4 regions of the Enterobacter sp. RHBSTW-00175 genome follow, and region 1 is predicted to be linked to each of the others. Evidence: predicted binding sites of a transcription regulator. Region 1 holds the regulator's gene; each other region holds the start of a gene.
The links. The regulator Fur, encoded in region 1, represses iron uptake genes when iron is present. The targets are predictions, from matches to a motif close to ATAATAATGAGAACNACTATCAA.
Positions count from the first base shown of each region.

Region 2: the regulator Fur is predicted to act here: its motif matches at 5,161-5,183, upstream of sufA (Fe-S cluster assembly scaffold SufA).
Region 3: the regulator Fur is predicted to act here: its motif matches at 2,162-2,184, upstream of exbB (tol-pal system-associated acyl-CoA thioesterase).
Region 4: the regulator Fur is predicted to act here: its motif matches at 2,178-2,200, upstream of sodA (superoxide dismutase [Mn]).

Region 1 covers NZ_CP055930.1:3,558,633-3,565,898, forward strand. The annotation lists gene HV107_RS16900 (hypothetical protein) at 101-373, opposite strand; partial or broken gene HV107_RS16905 (transposase) at 489-824, shown strand; gene fur (ferric iron uptake transcriptional regulator) at 877-1,323, opposite strand; gene HV107_RS16915 (ryhB-regulated fur leader peptide) at 1,316-1,402, opposite strand; gene fldA (flavodoxin FldA) at 1,615-2,145, opposite strand; gene ybfE (LexA regulated protein) at 2,301-2,588, opposite strand; gene ybfF (esterase) at 2,718-3,491, opposite strand; gene seqA (replication initiation negative regulator SeqA) at 3,675-4,223, shown strand; gene pgm (phosphoglucomutase (alpha-D-glucose-1,6-bisphosphate-dependent)) at 4,248-5,888, shown strand; gene potE (putrescine-ornithine antiporter) at 5,980-7,266, opposite strand, start outside.
Region 2 covers NZ_CP055930.1:4,425,561-4,432,826, reverse strand. The annotation lists gene sufE (cysteine desulfuration protein SufE) at 1-20, opposite strand, end outside; gene sufS (cysteine desulfurase SufS) at 35-1,255, opposite strand; gene sufD (Fe-S cluster assembly protein SufD) at 1,252-2,523, opposite strand; gene sufC (Fe-S cluster assembly ATPase SufC) at 2,498-3,244, opposite strand; gene sufB (Fe-S cluster assembly protein SufB) at 3,254-4,744, opposite strand; gene sufA (Fe-S cluster assembly scaffold SufA) at 4,753-5,121, opposite strand; gene HV107_RS21395 (hypothetical protein) at 5,479-5,628, opposite strand; gene HV107_RS21390 (YbjP/YqhG family protein) at 5,686-6,192, opposite strand; gene HV107_RS21385 (hypothetical protein) at 6,192-6,560, opposite strand; gene HV107_RS21380 (hypothetical protein) at 6,788-7,033, opposite strand.
Region 3 covers NZ_CP055930.1:1,276,636-1,283,901, forward strand. The annotation lists gene HV107_RS06000 (methyl-accepting chemotaxis protein) at 1-43, opposite strand, end outside; gene exbD (TonB system transport protein ExbD) at 931-1,362, opposite strand; gene exbB (tol-pal system-associated acyl-CoA thioesterase) at 1,369-2,100, opposite strand; gene metC (cystathionine beta-lyase) at 2,351-3,538, shown strand; gene yghB (DedA family general envelope maintenance protein YghB) at 3,681-4,340, shown strand; gene HV107_RS06025 (AraC family transcriptional regulator) at 4,390-5,289, opposite strand; gene yqhD (alcohol dehydrogenase) at 5,484-6,647, shown strand; gene dkgA (2,5-didehydrogluconate reductase DkgA) at 6,754-7,266, shown strand, end outside.
Region 4 covers NZ_CP055930.1:2,049,835-2,057,100, forward strand. The annotation lists gene cpxA (envelope stress sensor histidine kinase CpxA) at 1-513, shown strand, start outside; gene yiiM (6-hydroxyaminopurine reductase) at 613-1,287, opposite strand; gene sodA (superoxide dismutase [Mn]) at 1,484-2,104, opposite strand; gene rhaT (L-rhamnose/proton symporter RhaT) at 2,395-3,429, shown strand; gene rhaR (HTH-type transcriptional activator RhaR) at 3,430-4,278, opposite strand; gene rhaS (HTH-type transcriptional activator RhaS) at 4,352-5,188, opposite strand; gene rhaB (rhamnulokinase) at 5,490-6,959, shown strand; gene rhaA (L-rhamnose isomerase) at 6,956-7,266, shown strand, end outside.

The sequences.
Region 1 (7,266 bases):
GTTAAGAGATAAATAACCTTCGTGTTGAGAAGGTTGGTGGTTATCGGATAAGTGCTGGCATTACCACCGTCCACCACCTCTATCTATACTCGGGCTATGTTTATCGGCCTCTCATCTCACCGATAGATTTAACGTTCGGTATGGTCTGCATCTTCTCGACAGGGTCGTTACACAGATACTCTTCATGTTTCCGTATCGGGTTAGCATCTGCATCGAGCAGTTCAGAAACAAGAATTGCAGGTCCATCATCATCGAATGTAATGAGGTGGTAAAACGAGTAAGTGCCTCCCATTTCAGCGTATTCGACAAACTCGGTTTTTAAAGCAGGTAACCCCAGGCTATATCGAATAGCGTCACCTTTAACTTCGCGCACTTCAGCTCAATCGAGTGATCTTTTTATATGGTTAATAAAGGCAAGCCTATGCCCGTTACAAGCATCGAAGTAGAAACCAGATCATGTTTATGACCAGTACTGTCATTTTCAGATAATGACCAGGTGTTATTTAATCAAAAATACCGTGTATGTGCTGAAAACGGCACTGAAAGAGCTGTGGTATGCGCCGAATGAACAGGAGTCGATTCAGCGCGGGAATGAATGGTACAGACAATGCCAGGAAAGCGGCATAAAGGCGCTGAAGCAGTTCGCTGAAAAACTAAAGGGAAATGTTGGCGGGATAATAGCGAGTGCAAGGCACAGACTAAATACTAGCGTACTGGAAGGGATGAACAATAAGATCAAGGTGATAAAGAGAATGGCATACGGATACCGGGAAAACGACTACTTCTTCCTGAAAATAAAAGCAGCGTTCCCCGGTAAAGCGCGATCAACAAAAAAAAAGCCAACCTTTCGGCTGGCTCAGAGTATGAACATAGCACTTACTTCGCGTCGTGCGCGTGATCATTTTCGCGGCAATCGCCTTCCGCACAGTGGCCGTACAGGTACAGGCTGTGGTTGGTCAGACGGATGCCATGACGGGCCGCGATTTCACGCTGGCGCGCTTCGATAGAGTCATCACTAAATTCAATGACCTTGCCACAGTCGAGGCAGATCAGGTGATCGTGATGGTGTTGCTGAGTCAGTTCGAAAACAGATTTACCGCCTTCGAAGTTATGACGGGTAACAATGCCCGCGTCATCAAACTGGTTCAGCACGCGATAAACGGTCGCCAGCCCAATTTCTTCACCCATGTCGATAAGACGCTTATAAAGGTCTTCCGCACTGACATGGTGATTGTCTGGTCCCTGAAGCACTTCAAGGATTTTTAACCGAGGAAGCGTAACTTTCAGGCCAGCCTTCTTTAATGCGGTGTTGTTGTCAGTCATGCGGAATCTGTCCTGTTGCTAAACGATTCACTTCTAAGGAGGAAGTGACAGAGAATGCACTTGGGATAATGCGTATCATTATAGAACTGCCATGTCTAAATGAAAACTGCAAGTCTCAAGCAAAGTATGCTTATAAAAACGTGGTATCACCAACAAACTTGTTCGATGGCATCCACGTTTTACCAAGGGGATATTGTACAGGTCTGAACGAAAAAGTTAAAAGTTTGTAGCAATTAATTTAATCGGTTTGACCCGGTCAAGCGGGCGCAACCGAAGTTGCGCCGCTCACTATCAGGCGTTAAGGATGTCGTCCAGGTTCAGTTCTTCGCGGACCTGTTTAACCCATTTTTCAACGCGTTCTGCAGTCAGTTCTGGCTGGCGGTCTTCATCGATGGCCAGACCCACAAAGTGATCGTCGTCGGCCAGGCCTTTAGAGGCTTCGAAGTGGTAACCCGCCGTTGGCCAGTGACCTACGATAGCTGCGCCGCGTGGTTCAATGATGTCGCGGATGGTGCCCAGCGCGTCACAGAAATATTCTGCGTAATCTTCCTGATCGCCACAACCGAACAGCGCAACCAGCTTACCGTTGAAATCAACCTCTTCCAGAGTCGGGAAGAAATCGTCCCAGTCGCACTGCGCTTCGCCGTAGTACCAGGTTGGAATACCCAGCAGCAGGATGTCATAGCCTTCGAGATCTTCTTTGCTGCTCTTGGCAATGTCATGCACATCGGCAACATCTTTACCGAGCTGTTTTTGAATGTTTTTTGCGATATTTTCGGTATTGCCGGTATCACTGCCGAAGAAAATGCCGATGATTGCCATGAGTAAAATAACCTCTTGAAACTTAATGGTATGGTGGCGCAATTTGTCCACGGATAAGGGCAATAATAGCAGAACAGACAACCCTGCGGAAACAGCTATCACGCAGGACTGCACTCTGTGCTACATGAAAAAGGTGAGAAAGGGAGTTTTCTGACTTATGCCTTGCTGTGCAATTTTTCGAGTTGGGCGATCAACATCTCTTCAATCAGCTCGCTGCGGCTGATGTCGCGGGCGCTGGCAAGCTCGTTGAGTGCATCAACGGCATCGGCGTTGAGTTTCAGTTCGACACGCTTAAGCCCACGATTTTTATCGCGTTTAAGCTGGTTGCGTTTATTAATACGCAGCTGTTCATCGCGCGAAAGCGGATTTGTCTTGGGTCGTCCCGGGCGACGCTCATTCGCGAACAGATCTATTGTCGTACGGTCCGTTTGTTCTTTGGCCATGATTTTGAGACTTCGGGGGAAAACAAGCCGCCCTGCTATTGCCCGGGCGATAAGCGCGCCATCATACATCACCCACATCGGCACGCCAACGACTGGAAGCCCGCAGGCTTCCAGTCGCTGTCTTTTTAATCAATTCGCAGTATCAGAGAGATAGCGACGGATCGCGCGAAGCACGGCTTCTGGTTTTTCAGCATGAACCCAGTGTCCGGCTCCGGCGATAACATGCGCGCGGGCTTCGGGGAACTGCCTGATCAATTCATCACGACAGGCTTCGGTGACATACGGCGAATTACCGCCGCGCACAAAGAGGGTAGGGTGTTGCCAGGCCGCAACCGGCTCCCAGCCGACGATTTCTGAGTATTGATCCCACAGCACCGGCACGTTGAAGCGCCACTGGCCGTCGACAAACGATTTCAGCAGAAACTGCACCACACCTTCTTCATTAAGATGGTCGCGCATGATAGCTGCGGCCTGCTGGCGGGTGGAAACACCGGCGTCTGTCACTGCATTAATAGCGGCAAAGATCTCATCGTGGCGACGCACGTTATAATCCACGGGCGCTACGTCTATTACGACCAGGCCGTTAATGTGCTCCGGCGCGAGTGCGGTCAGGGCCATAACGGCTTTGCCTCCCATTGAATGCCCAATCAGCGTCACCTTTTCGAGGTTGTTTGCCTTAAGCGTATCCAGAAGATCCTGCGCCATTGCGGCGTAAGTCATCTCTGGCGAGCGCCCTGAAAGGCCATGGTTGCGCATATCTACCTGCAAAATATCGTGATCGCTAACCAGATCCCGCGCCAGCACACCCAGGTTATCCAGGCTGCCAAAAAGACCGTGAACCAGTACGATGGGAGAATTATTGTTCGGCGATTGTGCAGATTGCGCTCGGGTATTCAATTTCATGGCAAAGTTCTTTTTTTACGTATGTCAGGTTAGGGTATCATGTTGACCATTCTGCCGCCCGGCTGCAAGGATCCAGTTTAATCTGACTTTTGCCGCCAACCTGGCTTGACGCTATCCGCTGTTGGGATTTGACCTTATAATCCCAACGACTTGTATTCAGATAAGATATCGCACTGGATTAAGATGAAAACAATCGAAGTTGATGACGAACTCTATCAGTATATCGCCAGCCAAACGCGGCATATCGGGGAGAGCGCGTCCGACATTTTACGGCGTATGCTTAAAATTTCCGCCGCCTCACAGCCTGTCACTCCTGTCGCGAAAGATGTCGTGTCTCAGCCGAGCGTTGCGGTGCAAGCCAAACCCGCTATGACACCGGCGAAAGACAAAGTTCGTGCGATGCGCGAACTGCTGCTGTCTGATGAATATGCAGAACAGAAAAAAGCGGTTAACCGCTTTATGCTGGTGCTGTCTACACTCTACTCACTGGATAACAAAGCGTTTGCTGAAGCGACTGAGTCGCTGCATGGCCGTACTCGCGTCTATTTTGCGGGCGACGAACAGACGCTGTTGCAAAATGGCAATCAAACCAAACCCAAACACGTGGCTGGTACCCCGTATTGGGTGATCACCAATACCAACACGGGGCGCAAGTGCAGCATGGTCGAACACATCATGCAGTCCATGCAGTTCCCGGCGGAATTGATTGAAAAGGTTTGCGGTACAATTTAACCCTTGCATAAGAAGGACCAGGCAATGGCAAATCACAGCCGTGCAGGCCAACCTGCACAACAAAGCGATTTGATTAACGTCGCCCAACTGACCGCTCAGTACTACGTGCTGAAGCCGGTTGTAGGTAACGCAGAACACGCAGTGAAGTTTGGTACATCTGGCCACCGCGGCAGTGCGGGGCGCCACAGCTTTAACGAACCGCATATTCTGGCCATTGCCCAGGCCATCGCGGAAGAGCGCGCTAAAAATGGCGTCACCGGTCCGTGCTATGTAGGGAAAGATACTCACGCCTTGTCTGAGCCTGCATTCATTTCCGTACTGGAAGTGCTGGCAGCCAATGGTGTAGACGTCATTGTGCAGGAAAACAACGGCTTTACCCCAACGCCGGCGGTGTCCAACGCGATTCTGGTGCACAACAAAAAAGGCGGTGCACTGGCTGACGGTATCGTTATCACACCATCCCACAACCCGCCGGAAGACGGTGGTATCAAATACAATCCACCTAACGGCGGCCCGGCAGATACTAACGTTACCAAAGTGGTGGAAGACCGTGCTAACGCCCTGCTGGCAGATGGCCTGAAAGGCGTGAAACGTATTTCCCTGGATGTCGCGATGGCATCTGGTCGCGTGAAAGAGCAGGATCTGGTGCAGCCGTTTGTTGAAGGGCTGGCGGATATCGTCGATATGGCGGCTATCCAGAAAGCAGGCCTGAAACTGGGTGTAGATCCTCTCGGCGGCTCCGGTATCGAATACTGGAAACGCATCGCAGAGCATTACAAGTTGGATCTGACCATCGTTAACGATCACGTCGATCAGACCTTCCGCTTTATGCATCTGGATAAAGACGGTGCTATCCGTATGGACTGCTCCTCTGAATGTGCGATGGCTGGCTTGCTGGCGCTGCGCGACAAATTCGACCTGGCCTTTGCTAACGACCCGGATTATGACCGTCACGGTATTGTCACCCCGGCAGGGCTGATGAACCCGAACCACTATCTGGCGGTGGCCATCAACTATCTGTTCCAGCACCGTCCACAATGGGGCAAAGATGTTGCCGTGGGTAAAACGCTGGTGTCCTCTGCGATGATTGACCGTGTGGTTGACGCGCTGGGCCGCAAGCTGGTGGAAGTGCCGGTTGGCTTCAAATGGTTTGTTGATGGTCTGCATGACGGCAGCTTCGGCTTTGGTGGTGAAGAGAGCGCGGGTGCATCCTTCCTGCGTTTCGACGGTACGCCATGGTCCACCGATAAAGACGGCATCATTATGTGTCTGCTGGCGGCAGAGATTACTGCCGTAACCGGGAAAAACCCGCAGGAGCACTACAATGAGCTGGCTGCACGTTTTGGCGCGCCAAGCTACAACCGTATCCAGGCTTCAGCGACCTCTGCGCAGAAAGCAGCGCTGTCTAAACTGTCCCCGGAAATGGTGAGTGCCAACACACTGGCTGGTGATCCTATCACTGCACGCCTGACGGCAGCGCCGGGTAATGGTGCGTCTATTGGCGGCCTGAAGGTGATGACCGACAACGGCTGGTTCGCTGCGCGTCCTTCCGGTACGGAAGATGCGTACAAAATCTATTGCGAAAGCTTCCTCGGCGACGAACACCGTAAGCTGATTGAGAAAGAAGCGGTAGAGATTGTCAGCGAAGTGCTGAAAAACGCGTAAGTGCGGTTTGTGTGCCGGGCGGCACTGCGTTTGCCCGGCCTACAACAACGAACGTAGGCCCGGTAAGCGCTAGCGCCACCGGGCTATTTTTTTAACTGTGTTTGTTCTTCAATTCAAATCGCGGTGACACTAAACCGTACAGCGTCCAGCCCATAAAGGTCACCATCGCGCCGTAGAGCATCGCTTCCTGGCCGGACGAATAGAGCGCATAGAAGCTGTAAATTGCCCCAATCAGCGCCACGATGTTGGCCACTCTGGCTTTGCCCGGATCGACTTTTGCCACCTTCTGAATAATCACCAGGGCCGCCATCGACAGGATGTACGGAATGATATTCGTCACCACTGCCAGGTTTACCAGCACGTTGAACTGGCTGTTCAGCGACGGGCTGATGGTCATCAGCGACAAACCACTCTGGAAGATAACAATCGCTAACATACCCTGCACCGGCGCATCTGCTTTCGTCACACGCGAGAAGATTTTCGGGAAATAACCTTCGTCTGCGGATGACTTAAACACCTGCGCAATGGTGAACTGCCAGCCGAGCAGTGAGCCGCAGCAGGACATCACCATCAGACCCATGATCACTTTCCCGACGGTTGGGGTAAACATCTGCGCGAAGGCCAGCCCGAACGGCGCGGTGGAGTTGGCGAGATCCATGTTAGGCACAATCCCGGCAATCACGTTAGTTGAAACGATGTAGATAACGGCAGCACCCAGCGTACCGCCCAGTACAGCAATCGGGACGTTCTTTTCCGGGTTTTCCACAACTTCGGCATTCGCACAGGCGGATTCCAGACCGAGGAATGCCCACAGCGTCATGGCGATAGATGACCCCACCGCAGTAAAGAACGGTACATTGTGCGGGTTCCAGGAGTTGGCATACAGCGTAGGGCTAAACCAGAACCAGCCGATGATGCACAATCCCACCACCGGGATGATCACCCCCCAGACGGTGATACTGCTGATCTGCCCGGTGATGCGCGCACCACCGAAGTTCGCAATGGTACAGATCCACAATACACAAATGGTGGCGATACCGATTTGTACCGGACTGAGCGTGGCACCAAACAGCTCCGTACCGTAACCGACAGCCGAAATAGCAATCGCCACGTTGGCAATCAGCAACGACACACCGTAGGTATAGTTGGCCATAAAGTTGCCCGACTTACCGAAGGCATACTCCGCATAGCCACCCATGCCACCTGATTTACGGCTGAACATCCCGCACTTGGCAAAGGCCCACGCCAGCGCCATTGAGCCAACGGCAGTCACCAGCCAGGAGATAATCGAGATCGTACCGACTTCTGCGAGCTTGGTGGGCAGCATGATAATTCCTGACCCCATCATGTTTACCATGGTGAGGATGGTCAGCTGCAC
Region 2 (7,266 bases), 870 kb from region 1:
CTGTCCGGCAAATCGGCCATCTCTTGCCTCTCCGTTATCCAAGCAGCTGGTGGATACGTTTAAGTCCCGCCACCAGTCTGTCGACCTCTTCCATTGTGTTATACATCATCAGCGATGCCCGGCACATCGCCGGCACCTGGTAAAATGCCATCAGCGGCATGGCACAATGATGCCCGGTACGCACGGCCACGCCGTAATTATCCAGGAAACTGCCCACATCGTAGGCATGGTGTTTACCCAGATTAAAGGCAATCACCCCTTTCCTGTCGGCCGGGCCGTATAAGACCAGATCCGGTACACTGGAAAGCTCCTGTAAGGCGTAGTGCATCAGCACCTGTTCGTACTCCTGAATGGCATCAAGACCAATCGAGGAGATATACGCAATCGCCGCCCCAAGGCCGATAATCCCGCCCGTATTAGGCGTGCCCGCCTCAAAGCGCCACGGCGCACGTGTGTAAGTGGTACCTTCCGTCAGACTGACGGTGGCAATCATTGACCCGCCCCCTTCCCAGGGTGGCATAGCCTGCAAAATCGCGTCTTTGACATACAGCACGCCGATGCCGGTTGGCCCGTAGAGCTTATGCCCGGAAAAAACGTAGAAATCGCAATCCAGCGCCTGCACGTCAATGGCGTGGTGCATCACGGCCTGCGCGCCATCAACCAGCACTTTCGCACCTACCTGATGCGCTTTTTCGATAATCTCCGCCACCGGGTTTTCGGTCCCCAGGACGTTAGATACTTGCGTGACAGCCACCAGCCGGGTGCGTTCATCAAGCAACACGTCGAGTTGCGCCAGCTGTAGGGTGCCATCCTTGTTCAACGGGATCACGCGCAGCTGTGCGCCTGTGCGCTCGCAGAGCATCTGCCAGGGAACGATATTCGCGTGATGTTCCATCTGGGTAATGATGATGTTATCCCCGGCGTGGACCTGTGCGCTGCCCCAGCTGTTCGCCACCAGGTTTATCCCTTCGGTGGTGCCGCGCACAAATACCAGCTCTTCCGGCGAGCGCGCATTGAGGAACGCCGCCACCTGGGTGCGCACGTTTTCCATGCTCTGCGTTGCCTCAGCGCTGAGCGTATGAATACCGCGATGCACGGCGGCATAGCCGTGGCGGTAGAACTCCGCTTCAGCGTCAATCACCTGATTCGGTTTCTGAGCGCTGGCAGCACTGTCGAGATAGGCCAGCGGCAGACCGTTCACTTCACGGGTCAGAACCGGAAAATCCGCCCGTACTTTCTCTACGGGAAAACTCATGCTTCGCCTCCAGGCAGACGCTGACCAATACGCTCCAGCACCTGCTGTTTTAACGCGTTATCACGCAGCGCTTCCGTCAGTTCTGCCGCAAACGCGTAAATAATCATCTTCTGCGCCGCCTGTTTGTCGATCCCACGCGAGCGCAGATAGAACATCTGTTCATCGTCAATACGGCCAACCGTGGCGCCGTGGCTGCACTTCACATCGTCGGCGTAGATCTCAAGCTGCGGTTTGGTATCCACTTCCGCCAGGCGCCCTAACAGCAGGTTGTTGTTGGTCATCTGCCCGTCAGTTTTGATGGCGTGTTGCGCCACGTTAATCAAGCCGTTAAATACCGCGCGGCCTTTATCGCTGACGATGGTTTTATGCAGCTGGCGGCTGTTGCAGTAGCCTTTGTTGTGCTCAAGCCAGGTGCGGGTATCGCACACTTCCGATTTAACCGGCATCGCCAGACTATTAATGCGAAGCGTAGTGTTTTCACCATTCAGCTGCGTGCTGGTGTTGTGGCGCAGTACTGCGCCGCCCAACAGGAAGCCGTGGCTATATGCCGCCGCATCGGCTCCCAGCAGAATATCGTTATGGGCAAAGTGGTGGCTGGCCGGGTTTTCAAACGCCAGCTTGATATGGTGAAGTTGCGCATTTGCCGCCACGTTCATCGTCAGGCGTGCGCCGGTAAAGTGCGGCGCGTCATTCAGGCTAACGTAGTGTTCGATGATCGTCGCCTCCGCCCCTTCGGCCAGTTCAAGATGGTGGCGATAATGCGCAGTGTTGATCTCTTCGCCCGGCAGCCCCTGAGTGATATGCATCAACAGCAACGGCTTCGCCGGGCGCTGGTTACGTTTTACGCGGATCTGCGTGACACTCTGCGCCAGGCTTTCGGTAAGGTGCAGGAACACCTCCGGCTGTACCGGCACCGCGAGCGGCTGGCGGTCGTTATTCACGGTTATCTCAAAGCCGCTGTTCTGTGTATCGTCACTCAGTTCCGGGTGGAAGCGCCCGTCAACAAATACCAGACGCACTGCCGCCACGCTCAGCGCCAGCAGATCGCACTGAGCCTTGCTGACATCCGCCAGACGGGTCACGAACTGGCCGTTCAGCAATCCGTCGAGCGGGGTGTATTTCCAGTTTTCATGCTTACGCGTCGGCAATCCCAGGCGCAGCATCTGTTGAAGGTGCTGTTGGGCATGTTCAGAGCGCGAGTCGCCCTGCGCTTCAAACAGGCGATGCCACTGCTGTAGCGCGTTACTGCTGTTCGGTAAGCCAGCCATAGCCCTGCTCCTCCAGTTGTTTGACCAGCGTAAAATCGCCGGATTTCACAATGCGCCCTTGCCAGAGCACATGGACGTAATCCGGTTTGATGTAGTCAAGAATTCGCTGGTAGTGCGTGACGATAATGAACGAACGTTTACCGTCGCGCAGGGAGTTTACGCCGTCAGCCACAATCTTCAGGGCATCGATATCCAGACCAGAATCGGTTTCATCGAGAATGCACAGTTCCGGCTCCAGCACCGCCATTTGCAGAATATCGTTACGCTTTTTCTCACCGCCGGAGAAGCCGACGTTCACAGAGCGGGTCAGGAGATCTTCCGGCATTTTCAGCAGCTTGATTTTTTCTTCCATCAGATCCTGGAAGTCAAATCGGTCGAGCGCCTCCAGCCCACGGTATTTACGCACCGCATTGAGCGCCGTTTGCAGGAAGAACTGGTTACTGACGCCAGGGATTTCTACCGGGTACTGGAAGGCCATAAAGATGCCCTCTCCCGCGCGGTCTTCCGGTGACATCTCGAGCAAATCTTTGCCGTTAAACTCGACAGAACCACGGGTGACTTCGTAATCTTCACGTCCTGCCAGCGTCGCTGAAAGCGTACTTTTCCCGGAGCCGTTTGGCCCCATGATGGCGTGAACTTCTCCCGGTTTGACGTCAAAATTGAGGCCACGCAGGATCTCTTTGTCTTCAACGCTTACCTGTAAATCTTTAATGCTTAACATGTGCTTTCCTTAACCGACGCTGTGTTCAAGACTAATGGCGAGGAGTTTTTGGGCTTCAACGGCAAATTCCAGCGGCAGTTCAGAGAACACATCCTTACAGAAGCCGTTAACAATCATTGATATCGCATCTTCTTCACTGATCCCGCGTTGCAGGCAGTAGAAGAGCTGATCTTCACCAATACGCGATGTGGTCGCTTCATGCTCCAGCTGGGCGCTGTTGTTACGGCATTCCACGTACGGGAAGGTATGTGCGCCGCTATCCGGGCCAATCAGCATTGAGTCACACTGGGTAAAGTTACGGGCGTTGGTGGCCGTAGGCATGATTTTCACCAGCCCGCGATAGCTGTTCTGGCTGTGCCCGGCGGAGATCCCTTTCGAGATAATCGTTGATTTGGTGTTTTTACCAATGTGGATCATCTTGGTGCCGGTATCCGCCTGCTGGCGTCCGCTGGTGAGCGCCACAGAATAAAACTCACCGATGGAGTTATCCCCACGCAGAATGCAGCTTGGGTACTTCCAGGTGATCGCAGAGCCGGTTTCCGACTGGGTCCAGGACATTTTGCTGTTTTCGCCTTCGCACAGCGCGCGCTTGGTGACGAAGTTCAGGATGCCGCCGGTGTTACCATCGCCCGGGAACCAGTTTTGCACGGTGGAGTATTTCACTTCGGCGTCTTTGTGGATGATGACTTCCACCACTGCCGCGTGCAGCTGATAGCTGTCACGAACCGGAGCAGAACAGCCTTCGATGTAGCTGACGTAGCTTCCCTCATCGGCAATCAGGATCGTGCGTTCGAACTGGCCGGTTTTTTCGGCGTTGATGCGGAAATAGGTCGACAGCTCCATCGGGCAGCGCACGCCTTTTGGCACGTAAATAAAGGTACCATCGGACGCTACCGCAGCGTTGAGCGCGGCAAAAAAGTTATCGTTACCCGGTACAACCGTCCCCAGGTACTTCTTCACCAGATCGGGGTGTTCGTGGATGGCTTCGCCAAACGAGCAGAAAATAATGCCCTGCCCGGCCAGCTTTTCACGGTAGGTGGTGGCAACTGAAACGGAGTCAAAAATGGCATCAACCGCCACCTCTTTACCTTCCCGCACCGGCACGCCCAGCTGATTAAATGCCTCTTCGACTTCTTTGCTCAGGAAGCTGTTCTCGGCACCGGTTTGCTGTACGGCTCCCGGCTGCGAGGCGCAGGTATCATCACAACTGCCGCAGGATGGCGCGGAGTAGTAGCTGTAATCCTGATAGTTCAGCTTGTCATAGTGCGCTTTTAGCCAGTGTGGCTCTTCCATTTCAAGCCAGGCACGGAAAGCATTCAGACGGAACTCAAGCATCCACTCCGGCTCATTACGCTTGGCCGAAATCGCGCGGATGACATCTTCATTGATGCCTTTTGCCAGTTCATCTGTTTGCAGGTGGGTGAAGAACCCCTCTTTATAGTTGAGGTGCCCGCCGCTCCAGGTGTTGACATCATCAGTTGCTTCAGTATTACGAGACATAGTACCGCCTATACGCCAAAGCTTTCGCCGCAGCCGCATTCGTTCTGGGCTTTCGGGTTATGAAATTTAAAGAGCTGGTTTAACCCTTCGCGAACGTAGTCGACTTCAGTTCCGTCAATAAAGGGCATGGCCTGTAGCGCGACATACAGTTTCGCGCCATCGGTTTCAAATACCAGGTCGTCTTTTGCGGGTTCCGTGACGGTATCCAGCACGTAGCCGAAGCCTGCACAACCGGTCTGCTTAACGCCTAAGCGCACGCCGAGGATCCCGGTTTGTTTAGCCACCAGCTCGTGAATATGTGCCGCAGCCGCTGGCGTTAGCGTTAAACCACGCCAGGCAAAGTCGGCAGGATTGAAGGTTTCTGAATGCAATTCCATAGGTCCACCTCATGTATTGAGCCACCAGGGCATAACATCATGTTAGTGATAACGATTATCACTTCAACCCCCTGACAGCAGGGGCTTTCCGCTAAATCGCCCTTTTTGGCTACTTTTATTAAGCATAGACCCTGTTGCGACAGGCCGGAGGGATGGATTTAATTGTTCAATACATTGATAAATAATGCATTTAACATTCTAAATAGACGTACAGGTGGGAATGAAGAAATATGTATCGAAAATACCTATTTATAGGATAGATTTTTTAATTTCTACTAAATCAGTCGATTACATTAAAATCAGCAACTTAAGATTTTGGGGATGCGGACAATATCGGACAATTTATCGCTCCCCAATTTACCCCCACGTAGTTCCTTCCAGTTCCTGCCACCATGGCGGCCCGGTGTAGGAGGCTCGCGCGACCACAGCTACAGCAGAAAGCAGCATCAGGTCGGTCATTCCGGCATGCCGCGACAGAAAATACAGGATAGTTTGTTGGTGAGGCATTTTATTCTGTCCATAAACAAGCCTCGGCAGATACCGAGGCTTGTTATTGTTCGCTTTTTAAAGCCCACTTTCCGCTGCGGCCTTTTCCCGGGCAATAGCTCCGGTATTGAAAATTGGGTGCTCGTGATTGTTCGTTACGTCACGAACGCGGTAGATTTTCCATGCATCATTTTCACGACGAAGAAAAACTTCAAGGTGTATGCTTCTCCCGTCACCCGCCCCCTCAATGACCTGGACCACTTCACCGTTTAAAAATGGCCTTGCGTTTTCTACTCGTAACGCAGCTACCCATTCACGAGAGTAATCCTGGGTATACGTAAAATAGTCAGACTCTATTAACTCCTGTTCAGAGATTTCCTGAATGGCATCAATGCGAGCAATAGTATCAGCAGAAACATATTTACGTAGTTCGTCGGCAGGGTAAAGCCTGGTTTCATCGCTGCCGAATACGGAAAGATAGGATTTATAAAATGATTCAGTAGCGTCTTTTGCGCCCTGATCTTGATTGGCAGCTGAAGTGCATCCCACCAGCAAAATAACGAATGATAAAAATATCCTTTTCATCAACGCATCCTGTAAATTTTAATGGGTGGTTGCATTTTTCTGTACCCAGGCCCCGGATACATGCTTTTTTGAACAAAGTCTGAAATCCACTGCATGCCATCATACATGGTCATATGACCTATGCCATTTCCGCCGGGATAAGGCTGTATCACAGCCACATCGCCAGAAATTAAAGTTGAACCGGGCGGCAGTTCACTGAATCCAGCACGTAATAATTCCGCCCCATAATCTTTTGCATAATCTGTGTTCGGTACCTTAACACCTCCAGCCAGGATGGCCAGGCGGGTAAACTTAGCACATTCACTATGAGATCGCCCCAGAGCGTGTGAACGGAGATACGAAACTGCGGCTTCTTTATTCCAACTCATTCTTAGTTCCTTTAAGTAAGTAAGAGCGGAATTATCACGTTAACCATTAAAGTGCTGTGGGATTAAAAATGCTGTTCTGAATAATTAGATCGCGATATGACTGGGGCTCTGATGCAATGCATCTTTATGAATATCCGGGGGGACTATTGCGCATGACCAAAGAAAGCCCAGTTGATATTGTTCACGCTCATTTCGCCATAGACGGAGGGGTGCTCCGTCTCCTGTAATCAAAGCAGGCTAAATATAATCGCCGGGATAGTCATATCTTTGGTGTACTCCGCCAGAGCCTCGGTATTCTCCCGGAAATGCTGCAACATCCTATCCACCGCGTCTGATTCATCCTTTGCCTCGGTATCAAACGGCAATCTATGAAATCCTTCGGCCTTAAGACTTTTTGCGCGTTCGGCGGTGAGTGTCTTTTTCTCATAAACATTGACAGCAATATCATTCATATAGAACAGCCAGGTTTTCATCGTGTTTTCCTTACGCCTTATCCGGTCAGAACCCTTTCTGCACATCAGATTATTCATCATATCCGAAATGATTTTTACCCAATAGCTCCTGGAATTTAGCTGACGAATCATCGTCAGATTTGACGAATTCACTGCCGACGACAGACCCGACATCGAAATAAATGCCCGTATGACAACCTTTTCAGATTTGGCACGGATCCTGCTAATCACGCTAACGGGACTGGGCTAACCAG
Region 3 (7,266 bases), 2.3 Mb from region 1:
CGCGTTGAGGTGCGTGCGGGTGCAGCCATGTCGTCATCGCCATAGGGAGTCTCTTGCTGTGCAGGTGAAATAAGCCCTTCAAAAGAAGGTATTTTTTATTATCTGTTTTAAGCGTAGTGGGTATATCCCACGCTGCCATTTCAGCAAAAAGATATATTTTAATAACGCAGCCGAATACTGATATTTTCTTAACTATCAACAGATTATTAACTATGGCTTTATTGATAAATAAATGTGAAGAGTGGGGATATACAGCAGAAAAAAAGCTGGCTTGCGCCAGCTTAATGCCAGTCAGTTAAGCGATATTAAACTACTCTGCTATTTGAGTGGCATCGTTCCGTTCACTTAGGCTTTCCTGCTACCTGCATAATCCGCTGCGGTGAACGTGCTAAGGGGGTTGCCGCCGCCCCCTTAGCAATCCCGGCTCCCGGCAAAGAAACTCGCCGCTTCGCGGTACCCTCAGCTTATTCCTTCCGGCTTATCGGGGACGGGCGGAGGTAACGTCCCTGTAAATCCGCCCTCGCCGCGCATCCCTGCGCGTCGCCCCGGCCTTCAGGAAACGCTTCGGCGATTTTCAGCCGGACTCACGAACCTTCAACCTTCTCTGCGGCCTGAAAATGGCACGGATGTTGAGTCCCGCAGAAATCGGCGAACCGGAGACCGGATGACAAGGGCTGGACGCCATGGATGGCGGCCAGAGGCGAAATGAGACAGGATGTCGAGTCGAGCCGACCGCAGGCAGACGGTCGTGAGGTGAGCGCAGTGCGAAGCACCGATTTCTTTGCGGGCCGCGGGGATTGATAAGGGGGCCGCGGCGGCCCCCTTATCCCGTTCACGTGTTCTGAACGAATTATTTTCTGCGAGTATTAAGGTGAACGGAACCCTGCACCGTGCTTAACTGACAAGCATTAGGCTCTCGCCAGCTCTCTTTTATTTAACGGCGGCTTTTTCTTCGCCAACCAGGCCAATCTTCAGGTAACCCGCCTGATGCAGCGTGTCCATTACCTTCATCATGGTTTCGTAATCAACCGTTTTATCCGCACGGAAGAAGACGGTAGTGTCCTTCTTCCCGCCTGTAAGCTGCTCCAGTGCCGGGATAACTGATTCATCCGTCACCGGATCATTGCCCAGGAACATGGATTTATCGGCCTTCACCGACAGATAGATAGGCTTTTCCGGGCGCGGCTGCGGCTGCGGCTGGCTGGAAGAGGCCGGCAGATTCACCTTCACGTCAACCGTCGCCAGAGGCGCCGCCACCATGAAGATAATCAACAGAACCAGCATGACGTCGATAAACGGCGTCACGTTGATTTCGTGCATTTCGCCGTTATCGTCCAGATTTTCATTAAGACGCATTGCCATAGCTAATCAACCTGCACGCAGTTTCGACGCCGCGTGTACCGGTTTAACGGAGCTGGCGTTAAGGTCAAGGTCACGGCTTTGCAGCAGCAGAACCTGCGCTGCCACGTCGCCCAGAGTGGCTTTGTAGCTGCCAATCATACGCGCGAAGACGTTATAGATAACCACCGCAGGAATTGCCGCAACCAGACCGATTGCCGTTGCCAGCAGGGCTTCTGCGATACCAGGCGCCACAACCGCCAGGTTAGTGGTTTGCGTCTGGGCAATACCAATGAAGCTGTTCATGATGCCCCACACCGTACCGAACAGACCCACGAACGGGGAAATCGCACCGATAGTCGCCAGATAACCATTACCGCGGCCCATATGACGGCCAACAGCGGCAACACGACGCTCCAGGCGGAAGCCGGTACGTTCTTTAATGCCTTCGTTATCTTCACTGCCTGCGGAGAGTTCCAGCTCGTTCTGAGCTTCGTTCACTAACAGAGTGCTCAGGCTTTTGGCGTGGAAGGAAGAGGTCATATCAGAAGCCTGATCCAGAGAGCGGGCCTCTGCCAGCTGCTGCTGTTCGCGCTTGAGGCGACGCTTCTGCGAAATGAGCTCAACGCTCTTACTGAAGAAAATAGCCCAGGTGACAACGGACGCCAGAATCAGGCCGATCATCACAATCTTAACCACGATGTCAGCATGATGATACATGCCCCAGACGGAAAGATCCGTCTGCATCAAATTATTACCCACTCTGTATCTCCAGGACGCAAATCACAAAATCTGAGCGTAATAATATCAAAACGTCGTCGAATTGATAGTAGTTCTCATTATTATTTACATATTGCCGTAATTTTCGCTCACTTTCCTTGCGCTTACGCAGTAAAAATTTCTTATGCGTATTTTTCATAAAATTTTCTGCTTATTCGATAAGCATCCGGGTGCACATTTTTACAATCGTGGTAGTCTGGACGTCCAGACGTATAAAACAGGGTTGGCGAACATGACTAAGAAGCAGCTTGATACCACGCTTGTGCAGGCAGGACGCAACAAGAAATACACACTGGGATCGGTGAACAGCGTGATTCAGCGGGCCTCCTCACTGGTATTTGATACCGTTGAGGACAAAAAAATCGCAACGCGTAACCGTGCCAAAGGCGGGCTGTTTTACGGTCGTCGCGGGACGCTGACCCATTTTTCACTCCAGGAAGCCATGTGCGAACTGGAAGGCGGCGCGGGCTGCGCACTGTTCCCGTGCGGGGCTGCGGCGGTTGCCAATACCATTCTGGCGTTTGTGGAACAGGGTGACCATATCCTGATGACTAACACCGCCTATGAACCAAGCCAGGATTTCTGCACCAAAATTCTCAGCAAGCTCGGCGTAGCCACCGGCTGGTTTGATCCGCTGATTGGTGAAGGTATCGCAGAGCTTATTCAGCCAAACACGCGCATCGTGTTCCTGGAATCCCCGGGCTCTATCACCATGGAAGTGCATGACGTGCCCGCCATTGTGAAAGCCGTGCGCAGCAAAGCGCCGGAAGCCATCATCATGATCGACAACACCTGGGCGGCGGGCGTGCTGTTTAAGGCGCTGGATTTCGACATTGATATCTCTATTCAGGCAGCAACCAAATACCTGATTGGCCACTCCGATGGCATGATTGGCACCGCCGTGTCCAATGCCCGCTGCTGGGATCAACTGCGCGAAAATGCCTACCTGATGGGACAAATGGTTGATGCCGATACGGCCTACATGACCAGCCGCGGGATCCGTACGCTGGGCGTGCGCCTGCGTCAGCATCACGAGAGCAGCCTGAAAATCGCTGAATGGCTGGCGCAGCACCCGCAGGTTGAACGCGTGAACCATCCTGCCCTGCCGGGTAGCAAAGGTCATGAGTTCTGGCAACGTGACTTTACAGGCAGCAGCGGTTTGTTCTCATTCGTTCTTAAAAAACGGCTGAATAACGATGAGCTGGCGAGCTACCTGGATAATTTTACCCTCTTCAGCATGGCCTACTCCTGGGGCGGTTTTGAATCCCTGATCCTGCCAAACCAGCCAGAGCAGATAGCAGACCTGCGTCCGGGCGGCGAGGTGGACTTCAGCGGAACCCTGATCCGCCTGCATATCGGTTTAGAAAATGTGGACGATTTAATTGCGGATTTAGCGGCAGGGTTTGAGCGTATCGTGTAGAGTGCTGGCTGAAAATGTACCCCTGGACTCTTTTGTGAACACCGCCACCAGAAAAGTCTGCATTAGTTGCGCCCGCGATCAAACCCTGCGGGCGAATCAGGGTGTACAATAGCGCTATATCTGCTGTTCCACAGGAAAGTCCATGGCTGTTATTCAAGATATTATCGCGGCACTCTGGCAACACGATTTTGCCGCACTGGCGGACCCACATGTCGTGGGTGTTGTCTATTTCGTGATGTTCGCGACCCTGTTTCTGGAAAATGGATTACTGCCAGCCTCGTTTTTGCCCGGTGACAGCCTGCTTCTGCTGGCCGGCGCATTAATCGGAAAGGGTGTGATGGACTTTACCCCGACGATGGTCATTCTCACCTCTGCCGCCAGCCTGGGCTGCTGGTTAAGCTATTTACAGGGCCGCTGGCTCGGGAATACGCGCATGGTGAAGAGCTGGCTTTCGCAGTTACCCCATAAATATCATCAACGTGCGACCTGCATGTTTGACCGGCACGGCCTGCTCGCGCTGCTCGCCGGGCGCTTCCTGGCGTTTGTCCGCACGCTGCTGCCGACGATGGCCGGTATCTCTGGCCTCTCGAATCGCCGCTTCCAGTTCTTCAACTGGCTGAGTGGGCTGCTGTGGGTCGGCGTGGTGACCTCACTCGGCTATGCGCTGAACATGATCCCGTTTGTGAAACACCATGAAGATCAGGTGATGACCTTCCTGATGATCCTGCCGATGTTCCTGCTGGTAGCAGGCCTGGTGGGAACTATTGCGGTAGTGATTAAGAAGAAGTATTGCAGCGCGTGATAAAAAATTGCCGGGTGGCGGCTACGCCTTACCCGGCTTATATTTCCCGTCAGGCTCCCTGCATCATTCTGATGCGTGAAGCATCTTCCCCCGGCGTCACGCCGAAGTAGCGCTTAAACTCCCGACTGAACTGCGACGCACTTTCATAGCCTACCCGCATTGCCGCCGCGCTGGCCTTCATGCCGTCGTGGATCATCATCATGCGCGCTTTATGCAGCCGGTATGTTTTCAGGTATTGCAGCGGCGAGGTGCTGGTCACTGATTTAAAATTATGGTGAAACGCCGAGACACTCATGTTCGCTTCCGCCGCCAGCTGGTCAACGCTGAGGTTTTCCGTGTACTGGCTTTCTATGCGCTTGAGCACGCGGCTTATCAGGCTAAAGTGCGTCTGGCGGCTCACCAGCGCCAGCAGCGCCCCGCCACCCGGCCCCAGCAGCACGTGGTAGAGAATTTCACGGATAATCTGTTTGCCCAGAATGCGGGCATCGAGCGGCCTCGCCATCACATCCAGCAAGCGTTCAATGGCACAGAGGATCTCTTCCGATAACGTGGCCGAGTTAATCGCGCTTGCTGCCATCGATGGCTGGAACAGCTCGTCCTCGCCGATCTCCATCAGCAGCTCCTGCAACTGAAGGATATCGACATTTAAACGAATACCGGCCAGCGGAACGGCTTCTGTCGCAAAGGTTTCACATTCAAAGGGTAAAGGTACTGTCAGGAGCAGATATTCATTGGTGTCATAACGGAACACGCGCTCATTGATATAGCCAATTTTATGGCCAGAGAAGAGAAAAACGATGCCCGGCTGGTACATCACCGGCGTACGCGTACCCGGCTGGGTCCCGTAGAGCAGACGAATATCCGGCAGCAGCTCACCACTATTATTATCTTTATCTATCAGATGTTTAATCTGAGAGGTTAACTGAAGGCAAATCTCTTCGCGGTTCATTCTTAGTTACTCCGGGTACGGTTTCCGACCTTAACAGTGTGCGCAGTTTTTTGCTGTTTCTCCAGCGCTCTGTAGAAATGGGCAAGACATCGGCAGGAATGTGCATTGAGAGGATGGCGCGAGCCCGCCACAATGTGCAGCATCAGGTAGCCATCGCGCCACCACGATTTTTCACCCACGATAGGGAACGAGCAATGAACAATTTTAATCTCCACACCCCAACCCGCATTCTGTTTGGTAAAGGCGCTATCGCCGACCTGCGTGCACAAATCCCGGCTGACGCCCGCGTACTCATTACCTACGGCGGCGGTAGCGTGAAAAAAACCGGCGTGCTGGATCAGGTGTACAGCGCCCTGGAAGGTCTGGACGTGCGTGAGTTTGGCGGTATTGAGCCAAACCCATCTTATGAAACTCTGATGAACGCGGTCAAAATTGCCCGCGAAGAGAACATCACCTTCCTGCTGGCTGTTGGCGGCGGCTCCGTACTGGACGGTACTAAGTTCATCGCTGCTGCGGCGCATTACGCAGACGGCGTTGATCCGTGGCATATCCTGGAAACCCGTGGCAGCGACGTGAAAAGCGCGATCCTAATGGGCTCGGTCCTGACCCTGCCTGCTACCGGCTCTGAATCCAACAAAGGTGCCGTTATCTCCCGTAAAACCACGGGCGACAAACAGGCCTTTATGAACGATCACGTACAGCCTGTGTTCGCAATCCTTGACCCGGTTTACACCTACACCCTGCCTGCTCGCCAGGTGGCTAACGGTGTCGTGGATGCATTCGTTCACACCGTTGAACAGTATGTGACTTACCCGGTTGACGGCAAAATTCAGGATCGCTTCGCGGAAGGTATTCTGCTGACGCTGGTAGAAGATGGCCCGAAAGCGCTGAAAGAACCTGAAAACTACAACGTGCGTGCCAACGTAATGTGGGCCGCGACTCAGGCGCTGAACGGCCTGATCGGTGCAGGTGTTCCGCAGGACTGGGCAACCCACATGCTGGGCCACGAACTGACGGCAATGCATGGTCTGGATCACGCTCAGACGCTGGCGGTTGTGCTGCCTGCACTGTGGAACGAAAAACGTGATACCAAGCGCGCCAAACTGCTGCAATACGCTGAGCGCGTGTGGAATATCACCGAAGGCTCAGAAGATGCACGTATCGATGCCGCAATCGAAGCAACCCGCAACTTCTTTGAAGGACTGGGTGTTCCGACACGTCTTTCTGGTTACGGCCTGGATGGTAGCTCCATCCCTGCCCTGCTGGCAAAACTGGAAGAACACGGCATGACACAACTGGGCGAACATGGCGACATCACGCTGGACGTGAGCCGTCGTATCTACGAAGCGGCGCGCTAAGCGTTTTTAACATCCCGCCTTTCGTTTTTTGACATTTCGTCCAGACTTAATGCACACACGCCATCGGGGGTTCGCCCCCGATGGATGAGCAAATGAAGGAGGAAAAATGGCAAACCAAACCGTAATCAAGCTTCAGGACGGCAACGTGATGCCCCAGCTGGGGCTCGGTGTATGGAAAGCCGGTAACGACGAGGTCGTATCCGCCATTCATAAAGCACTGGAAGTCGGCTATCGCTCTATCGATACCGCCGCCGCGTACAAGAATGAAGACGGCGTGGGTAAAGCGCTTGCCACTGCAGGCGTCTCACGCGACGACCTTTTCATCACCACCAAACTGTGGAACGACGATCAAAAGCGCCCGCGTGAAGCGTTACAGGAAAGCCTGGATAAGCTACGGCTGGATTTCGTCGATCTGTATTTGATGCACTGGCCCGTTCCGGCTATTGACCACTATGTTGAAGCCTGGGAAGGGATGATTGAGCTGCAAAAAATTGGGCTGGTGAAAAGTATCGGGGTCTGTAATTTCCAGGTTCACCATCTGCAACGTCTTATTGACGAAACGGGAGTGGTTCCGGTCATTAATCAGATTGAGTTGCACCCGCTGATGCAGCAGCGTCAG
Region 4 (7,266 bases), 1.5 Mb from region 1:
ATCAACGACCTGCTGGTGATGTCACGCAATCAGCAGAAAAACGCGCTGGTCAGCGAAACAGTGAAAGCCAATCATCTGTGGCACGAAGTGTTAGACAATGCCGCATTCGAAGCAGAGCAGATGGGCAAATCCTTTACCGTCAACTTCCCGCCGGGGCCATGGCCGCTGTACGGTAACCCCAACACGCTGGAAAGCGCGCTGGAGAATATCGTGCGTAACGCCCTGCGCTACTCGCATACGAAGATTGAGGTGGCGTTCTCGGTGGATAAAGACGGGATCACCGTCATTGTCGACGACGACGGTCCAGGCGTAAGCCCGGAAGACCGCGAGCAGATTTTCCGTCCGTTCTACCGTACCGACGAGGCGCGTGACCGTGAATCTGGCGGTACGGGGTTGGGTCTGGCGATTGTTGAAACCGCCATGCAGCAGCACCGTGGTTGGGTGAAAGCCGACGACAGCCCGCTGGGTGGGCTGCGGTTAACACTGTGGTTGCCGCTGTATAAGCGTTCGTAACCCCCTCACCCTAACCCTCTCCCCATAGGGGAGAGGGGACGGCTCGGTGCGGTATTTTCTCCCTCGCCCCTTTGGGGAGAGGGCCGGGGTGAGGGGCTGTTATTTCCCCCACAATCTCCGCGAATTATCCTCGATCTCACCGCTAATGCGGCGCTTCTGCATCGTTCTTGTCCAGCTGGTCGATAACCCCGCCGCCGACAGCAGGCGATGATACTGTTCATCGTCAAACGGCATATGCCAGGCAATCGCACAGGCGTCGTACACCGAGACATCACTCAGGCGTGACGCCAGCTCCAGCGGCGCGTCCGCAGAAACCTGCCCTGCCAGTACCACGCGGTACAGCCAGCCGGTTTTACCCGCCGTTTGCAGACGGGCCGACATATCACTGATACCGAAATGATAATTAAGTTTGAAGCACGGCGAGCGCGGTTGCGTCACCTGAATCAGGGCATCTCCCCAACGGAAAATATCACCGATAAAGACGTTATTCTCGGTCAACCCTTCGGTCGAGAGGTTCTCGCCAAACGCCGGCGCCACAAACAGGTCTGCCTGTTCAGGGAATGCGGTGATCCAGTGCTGATAGTGTTCGCGCGGGTAGTGGCACAGCGCGCGCTCAGGCCCGCCGTGGATTTTCTTTTCGGCCTGCTCGTCGCCCGCCAGCCCGACATCGGTTAACGTCAGTTCTCCGTCAACCTGTACTTTGGCGATGGCGCTCGGGCGGCTGCCATCGTAATCCCTTACCTTGCCTGTAAATACATTCACCGGGTAGTGCATCCTGGCTCCTTTATATGCCCTAAATAATTCGAGTTGCAGGAAGGCGGCAAGGGAGTGAATCCCCAGGAGCTTACTCAAGTAAGTGACTGGGGTGAGCGAGCGCAGCCAACGCACCTGCAACGTGAAGTATGACGGGTATACAGATACAAAAAAAAGCGAGTCATAAGACTCGCTTCTCACAGGCGTCAATGCAACCTTATTTTTTAGCGGCGAAACGCGCTGCTGCTTCGTCCCAGTTAACCACATCCCAGAATGCTTTGATGTAGTCAGGGCGACGGTTCTGGAATTTCAGGTAGTAAGCGTGTTCCCACACGTCCAGGCCCACGATTGGGAAGCCGGATGCGCCAGAAATTGCTTCACCCATCAGCGGGGAGTCCTGGTTTGCGGTAGAGACAACAGCCAGTTTGTCGCCTTTCAGTACCAGCCACGCCCAGCCTGAGCCGAAACGGGTAGCCGCAGCTTTTTCAAACTCAGCTTTGAAGTTGTCTACAGAGCCGAAATCGCGCTCGATAGCCGCTTTCAGGTCGCCCTGCAGGGTAGTGCCGGTTTTCAGGCCTTTCCAGAACAGGCTGTGGTTAGCGTGACCACCTGCGTTGTTACGCAGAACGGTTTTCTTGTCAGCTGGCAGCTGGTCAAGTTTGGTGATCAGCTCTTCAGCAGACAGGTTTGCGAATTCTGGCAGGCTTTCCAGCGCTGCGTTCGCGTTGTTCACATAAGCCTGGTGATGTTTAGTGTGATGGATTTCCATCGTCTGCTTGTCGAAATGCGGTTCCAGTGCGTCGTAGGCATACGGCAGGGATGGCAGTGTGTAACTCATAATCCTCTCCATTAGTGTCGGGCGGCACAGCTGTTAATGCCGCGTAAGCAGTTGGTTCATTATAGTTAATTAAATGATATTGAAAATGATTATCAATGCCGTAGTTTTTATAAGGTTATTCGTCTTTCGCAACAATCACGAAATTGTGAGTCTGCTCACGCGGTTAACGCGTTAATTGCCATTTAAAACCAAATTGCGGCAACCTTCTGAAGGTTCCCAATCCGCCTAATTTTTACACTCATCAAGTCGGCGGGAAGCCTCCGACATATAAAAACGATGAGGATGTAAAAATGAATCATGCGATTACGATGGGTATTTTCTGGCATCTGATAGGCGCAGCCAGTGCGGCCTGTTTCTATGCCCCGTTTAAAAAGGTTAAACACTGGTCGTGGGAAACCATGTGGTCCGTTGGGGGTACCGTCTCGTGGCTTATCCTGCCCTGGACCATCAGCGCTGTGCTGTTGCCCGATTTCTGGGCTTACTACTCTTCTTTTAACGCCTCCACGCTGCTGCCGGTGTTTCTGTTCGGTGCGATGTGGGGTATCGGTAACATCAACTATGGCCTGACCATGCGCTACCTCGGCATGTCGATGGGCATTGGTATTGCCATCGGTATTACGTTGATTGTCGGTACGCTGATGACGCCGATCCTCAACGGCAACTTCGATGTGCTGATCCACACTCAGGGCGGGCAGATGACGCTGCTTGGCGTGCTGGTTGCGGTGATTGGCGTGGCTATCGTGACCCGCGCAGGCCAACTCAAAGAGCGCAAAATGGGCATTAAGGCCGAAGACTTCAACCTGAAGAAAGGTCTGGTGCTGGCGGTGATGTGCGGCATTTTTTCGGCCGGTATGTCCTTTGCGATGAACGCCGCCAAACCGATGCATGAAGCCGCTGCCGCGTTGGGCGTAGACCCGCTGTACGTTGCGCTGCCAAGCTACGTGGTGATTATGGGCGGCGGCGCGCTGGTGAACCTGGGCTTCTGCTTCATTCGTCTGGCAAAAGTGAAGAACTTGTCGGTAAAAGCAGACTTCTCTCTGGCAAAACCGTTGATCATCACCAACGTGCTGCTCTCTGCTCTCGGCGGCCTGATGTGGTATTTGCAGTTCTTCTTCTACGCCTGGGGTCACGCCAGTATTCCGGCGCAGTATGACTACATGAGCTGGATGCTGCACATGAGCTTCTACGTGCTGTGCGGCGGGTTAGTGGGTTTGATCCTGAAGGAGTGGAACAATGCCGGGCGTCGTCCGGTGGGCGTACTGAGCCTGGGCTGCGTGGTGATTATTATCGCCGCCAACATCGTTGGCCTCGGCATGGCGAACTGATTACGCCGCCTTTCGACTGCGATGACGCCACTGAACCGGCGTCATCCCCACCTCGCGGTTAAACACCACCGAAAAGTAGTTACTGTCCTCAAAGCCACAGCGCATCGCCACTTCACTGACCATCAGCTCCGTATGCTGTAGCAGATACTGAGCATGACAGATGCGCAGCTGGCGCAGATAGTGGTTCACCGTCATTCCCGTCTGAGTACGAAACTGCTGGCGCAGCGCGCGCTCGCTGCACTGCTCCTGTTCGCAAAACTTCTCCAGCACGAAGCTCTTGTTCAGGCTGCCCGCAAGGGTGGTAATGAGCTTGTCCAGCAGCGCTTCCTGTTCACTCGCGGAGGGGTTATCGGTGGCGTAGCGATAGCGTTTGAGCGTCATGACCAGCTGTGCGAAAAGCAGTTCCGCCATCGGGTTGGCAAGCGGGTCGGCCTTCTGGCTCTCCTGTTCAAGCAGGGAAATCACCTGGCGCACCTGGGTCATGCCGTTGCTGCTTAAACGCCAGTGCGGCGTGTTGCTGGCATCGTTAAACCCCGGGATATGCGCGGCCCAGTCGACGTTGAGCTTGAGTCTGTCCGGGCAATAAATCACGTTCTGCAACACCAGATCGTTTACCGAGGCGTAGGAGTGTTTGTCTTCGGCGCGGATATAAAACAGGTCACCGCGAGTAATACGGTAAGGCCGGTCGTTGAGAACGTGTAAGCCGTTTCCCCGCCACACCAGCACCAGCTCACAAAACTCATGCGTGTGTTCGGCAAAAACATTTTGCGGATAGCGATCGGCCACCGCAACGGACTGGCCAGCGGAGGCAAAGAAATCATTTTTGCGAAGGATTAACTGAGCAGCCACACCACAACCTCAACGGCGAATAACCTGACATTATTAGCTTTTTTGCGGCAAGAAAACGGTGACTGCCCTCGCGTTACTGGAGTGATGCGTCCTTACCCTGGCGAATATCGCGCGGCGACCAGTTAAATTCCCGGCGAAACAAAGTCGAAAAATGGTTACTGTCGCCGAAACCGCAGCGATAGGCGATATCCGTAACGCTTTCGTCAGTATGGCGCAGCAGGTGGCGCGCTTTGATCAGGCGCAGGCGGTTGAGGTAGCGCTGCGGCGTGAGTCCGGTGTGATGTTTGAGTTGACGATGCAGGGTGCGTAGCGATAACGAGAAATCATCCGCCAGCGTTTCCCAGCGGATATCCTCGGCAAAGTGGTCTTCCAGCCAGGCCATCAGTTGATTCAGCCGCGCGTCGTTATTCTCCAGCCCTTCCACCAGGCTACTGCGGCGCAGCAGTACCAGTAACTGCATAAACAGCAGCTCGCGGGTGGCGATGACATGCGTCTCGTGCCCGTCTTCACTCTTTTCCATCTGATTAACCAGCAGGCGCACCTGTTGCAGCGTGGCCTGATTCACCCGCCAGTGCGACGGATAATGCCCGTCCTTCTCCTGCGGCAGCAGCTGGTTAAGCCCCGAAAGAAACTGAAACGCATCCGGTGACCGGTAAAGCACATTGGTCAGACACAGGTTGTCCGTATGTTCATACAAATGTCTGTCGTGGTCACGCACAAAGCACACCGTACCGCCGCTGATAGTGTACGGCTGGCCATTAAACACGTGGATCCCCGTACCGTGTTCAACAATCACAATTTCATGGAAATCATGATAATGCTCCGGAAATGCAGCCTGTGGGAGCCGTGGTTCAATCGCAACAGGCGAACCTCCCGAAGGAAAAAAATCCACGCTGTGTAGTACGGTCATAGCAGCCCCCACCGATGAGAAATGTTCTCAAAATAGTAATTAAGGCTCTTCAGACTCACCTTAAATTTTCGGCAGCAAACCTCGCAAAAGCTGCCCGTTTTTCAAGAAACAGATGGAAAGATCAGGAAATGCGGCAAGCGTCACATTGCCTGCAAAGCCCGCCATTACTGGAAACTGTGAACTCCCTCACGTTCATCTTTGCTTTCTTGCCAGCCCCGGTTTTCGCCTGTCAGTAACGAGAAGGTGACTTTTTCTTCCCTTTCTTACACTCATCCCCAATGACTTAAAGAGGGACCCGAACATGACATTTCGCCATTGTGTGGCAGTCGATTTAGGCGCATCCAGCGGCCGCGTAATGCTGGCCACGTATGACTGTACCCAGCGCACACTTTCGCTTCGTGAAATGCACCGCTTTGTTAACTGCCTGCAAAAGCAGGATGGTTTTGACACCTGGGATATTGATGGCCTGGAGGCCGAAATCCGCATCGGGCTGACGAAAGTCTGCGATGACGGGATCCGTATCGATAGCATCGGTATTGATACCTGGGGCGTGGATTATGTGCTGCTTGGTCACAACGGCGAGCGCGTTGGCCTGCCTGTTTCGTATCGCGACAGTCGTACCGATGGTGTAATGATGCAGGCCATCGAACAACTCGGCATGGCGAATATCTATGGCCGCTCAGGCATTCAGTTCCTCCCTTTCAATACGCTCTACCAGCTGCGCGCCCTGGTCGACACACAGCCGGAGCTGGTGACGAATGTCGCCCATGCCTTGTTGATCCCGGATTACTTCAGCTACCGCCTGACCGGCAACATGAACTGGGAATACACCAACGCCACCACGACTCAGCTGGTCAACATCAATTCCGATAACTGGGACGAACATCTGCTGAACTGGACGGGCGCATCCGCTTCCTGGTTCGGCACGCCAACCCATCCCGGTAATGTGATCGGTCAGTGGATATGCCCGCAGGGCAATGAAATCCCGGTGGTGGCCGTTGCGAGCCACGATACCGCCAGCGCGGTGATTGCCTCGCCGCTCGCCAGTAAAGACGCAGCCTACCTCTCTTCCGGCACCTGGTCGCTGATGGGCTTTGAGAGCAAAACGCCGTACACCAGCACCGCCGCTCTGGTGGCAAACATCACCAATGAAGGCGGTGCGGAAGGCCGTTATCGGGTGCTGAAAAACATCATGGGTTTGTGGCTGCTTCAGCGCGTGCTGAAAGAGCAAAGCATTACCGACCTGCCGCGCCTCATCGCCGATACCGGAGCACTGGCTGCATGTCGCTTCCTGATTAACCCGAACGATGACCGTTTTATTAACCCGGCGCACATGAGCGCGGAGATCCAGGCCGCCTGCTTTGAGGCCGGACATTCCGTGCCATCCAGCCCCGCTGAGCTGGCGCGCTGCATATTCGACAGCCTGGCGCTGCTGTATGCCGATGTGCTGAGCGAGCTGGAAGCCCTTCGCGGTAAGCCATTCAGCCAGTTACACATCGTGGGCGGTGGCTGCCAGAACCAGCTTCTGAACCAGCTTTGCGCCGATGCCTGCGGTATCACCGTGGTGGCAGGCCCTGTTGAAGCCTCCACGCTCGGCAATATCGGCATTCAGCTGATGACGCTGGATGAGCTTTCAAACGTTGACGATTTCCGCTCGGTGGTGACAGCGAACTACAGCCTGACCACCTTCACACCCAATCCCTGCAATGAAATTGCCCGCTACCGGGCCCAGTTTCAGCAAAAACGACTGACTAAGGAGCTTTGCGCATGACCACTCAACTTGAACAAGCCTGGGACCTGGCTAAACAGCGTTTCGCCGCCGTTGGCGTGGATGTCGAAGAGGCGCTGAGCCAGCTCGACCGTCTGCCGGTGTCCATGCACTGCTGGCAGGGCGATGACGTCGCCGGTTTCGAAAACCCGGGCGGTTCCCTGACGGGGGGCATTCAGGCGACCGGTAACTATCCGGGCAAAGCGCGTAACGCGACCGAACTGCGTGCCGATCTGGAACTGGCACTAAGCCTGATCCCGGGGCCAAAACGCCTGAACCTTCATGCGATTTACCTCGAATCAAGCGAGCC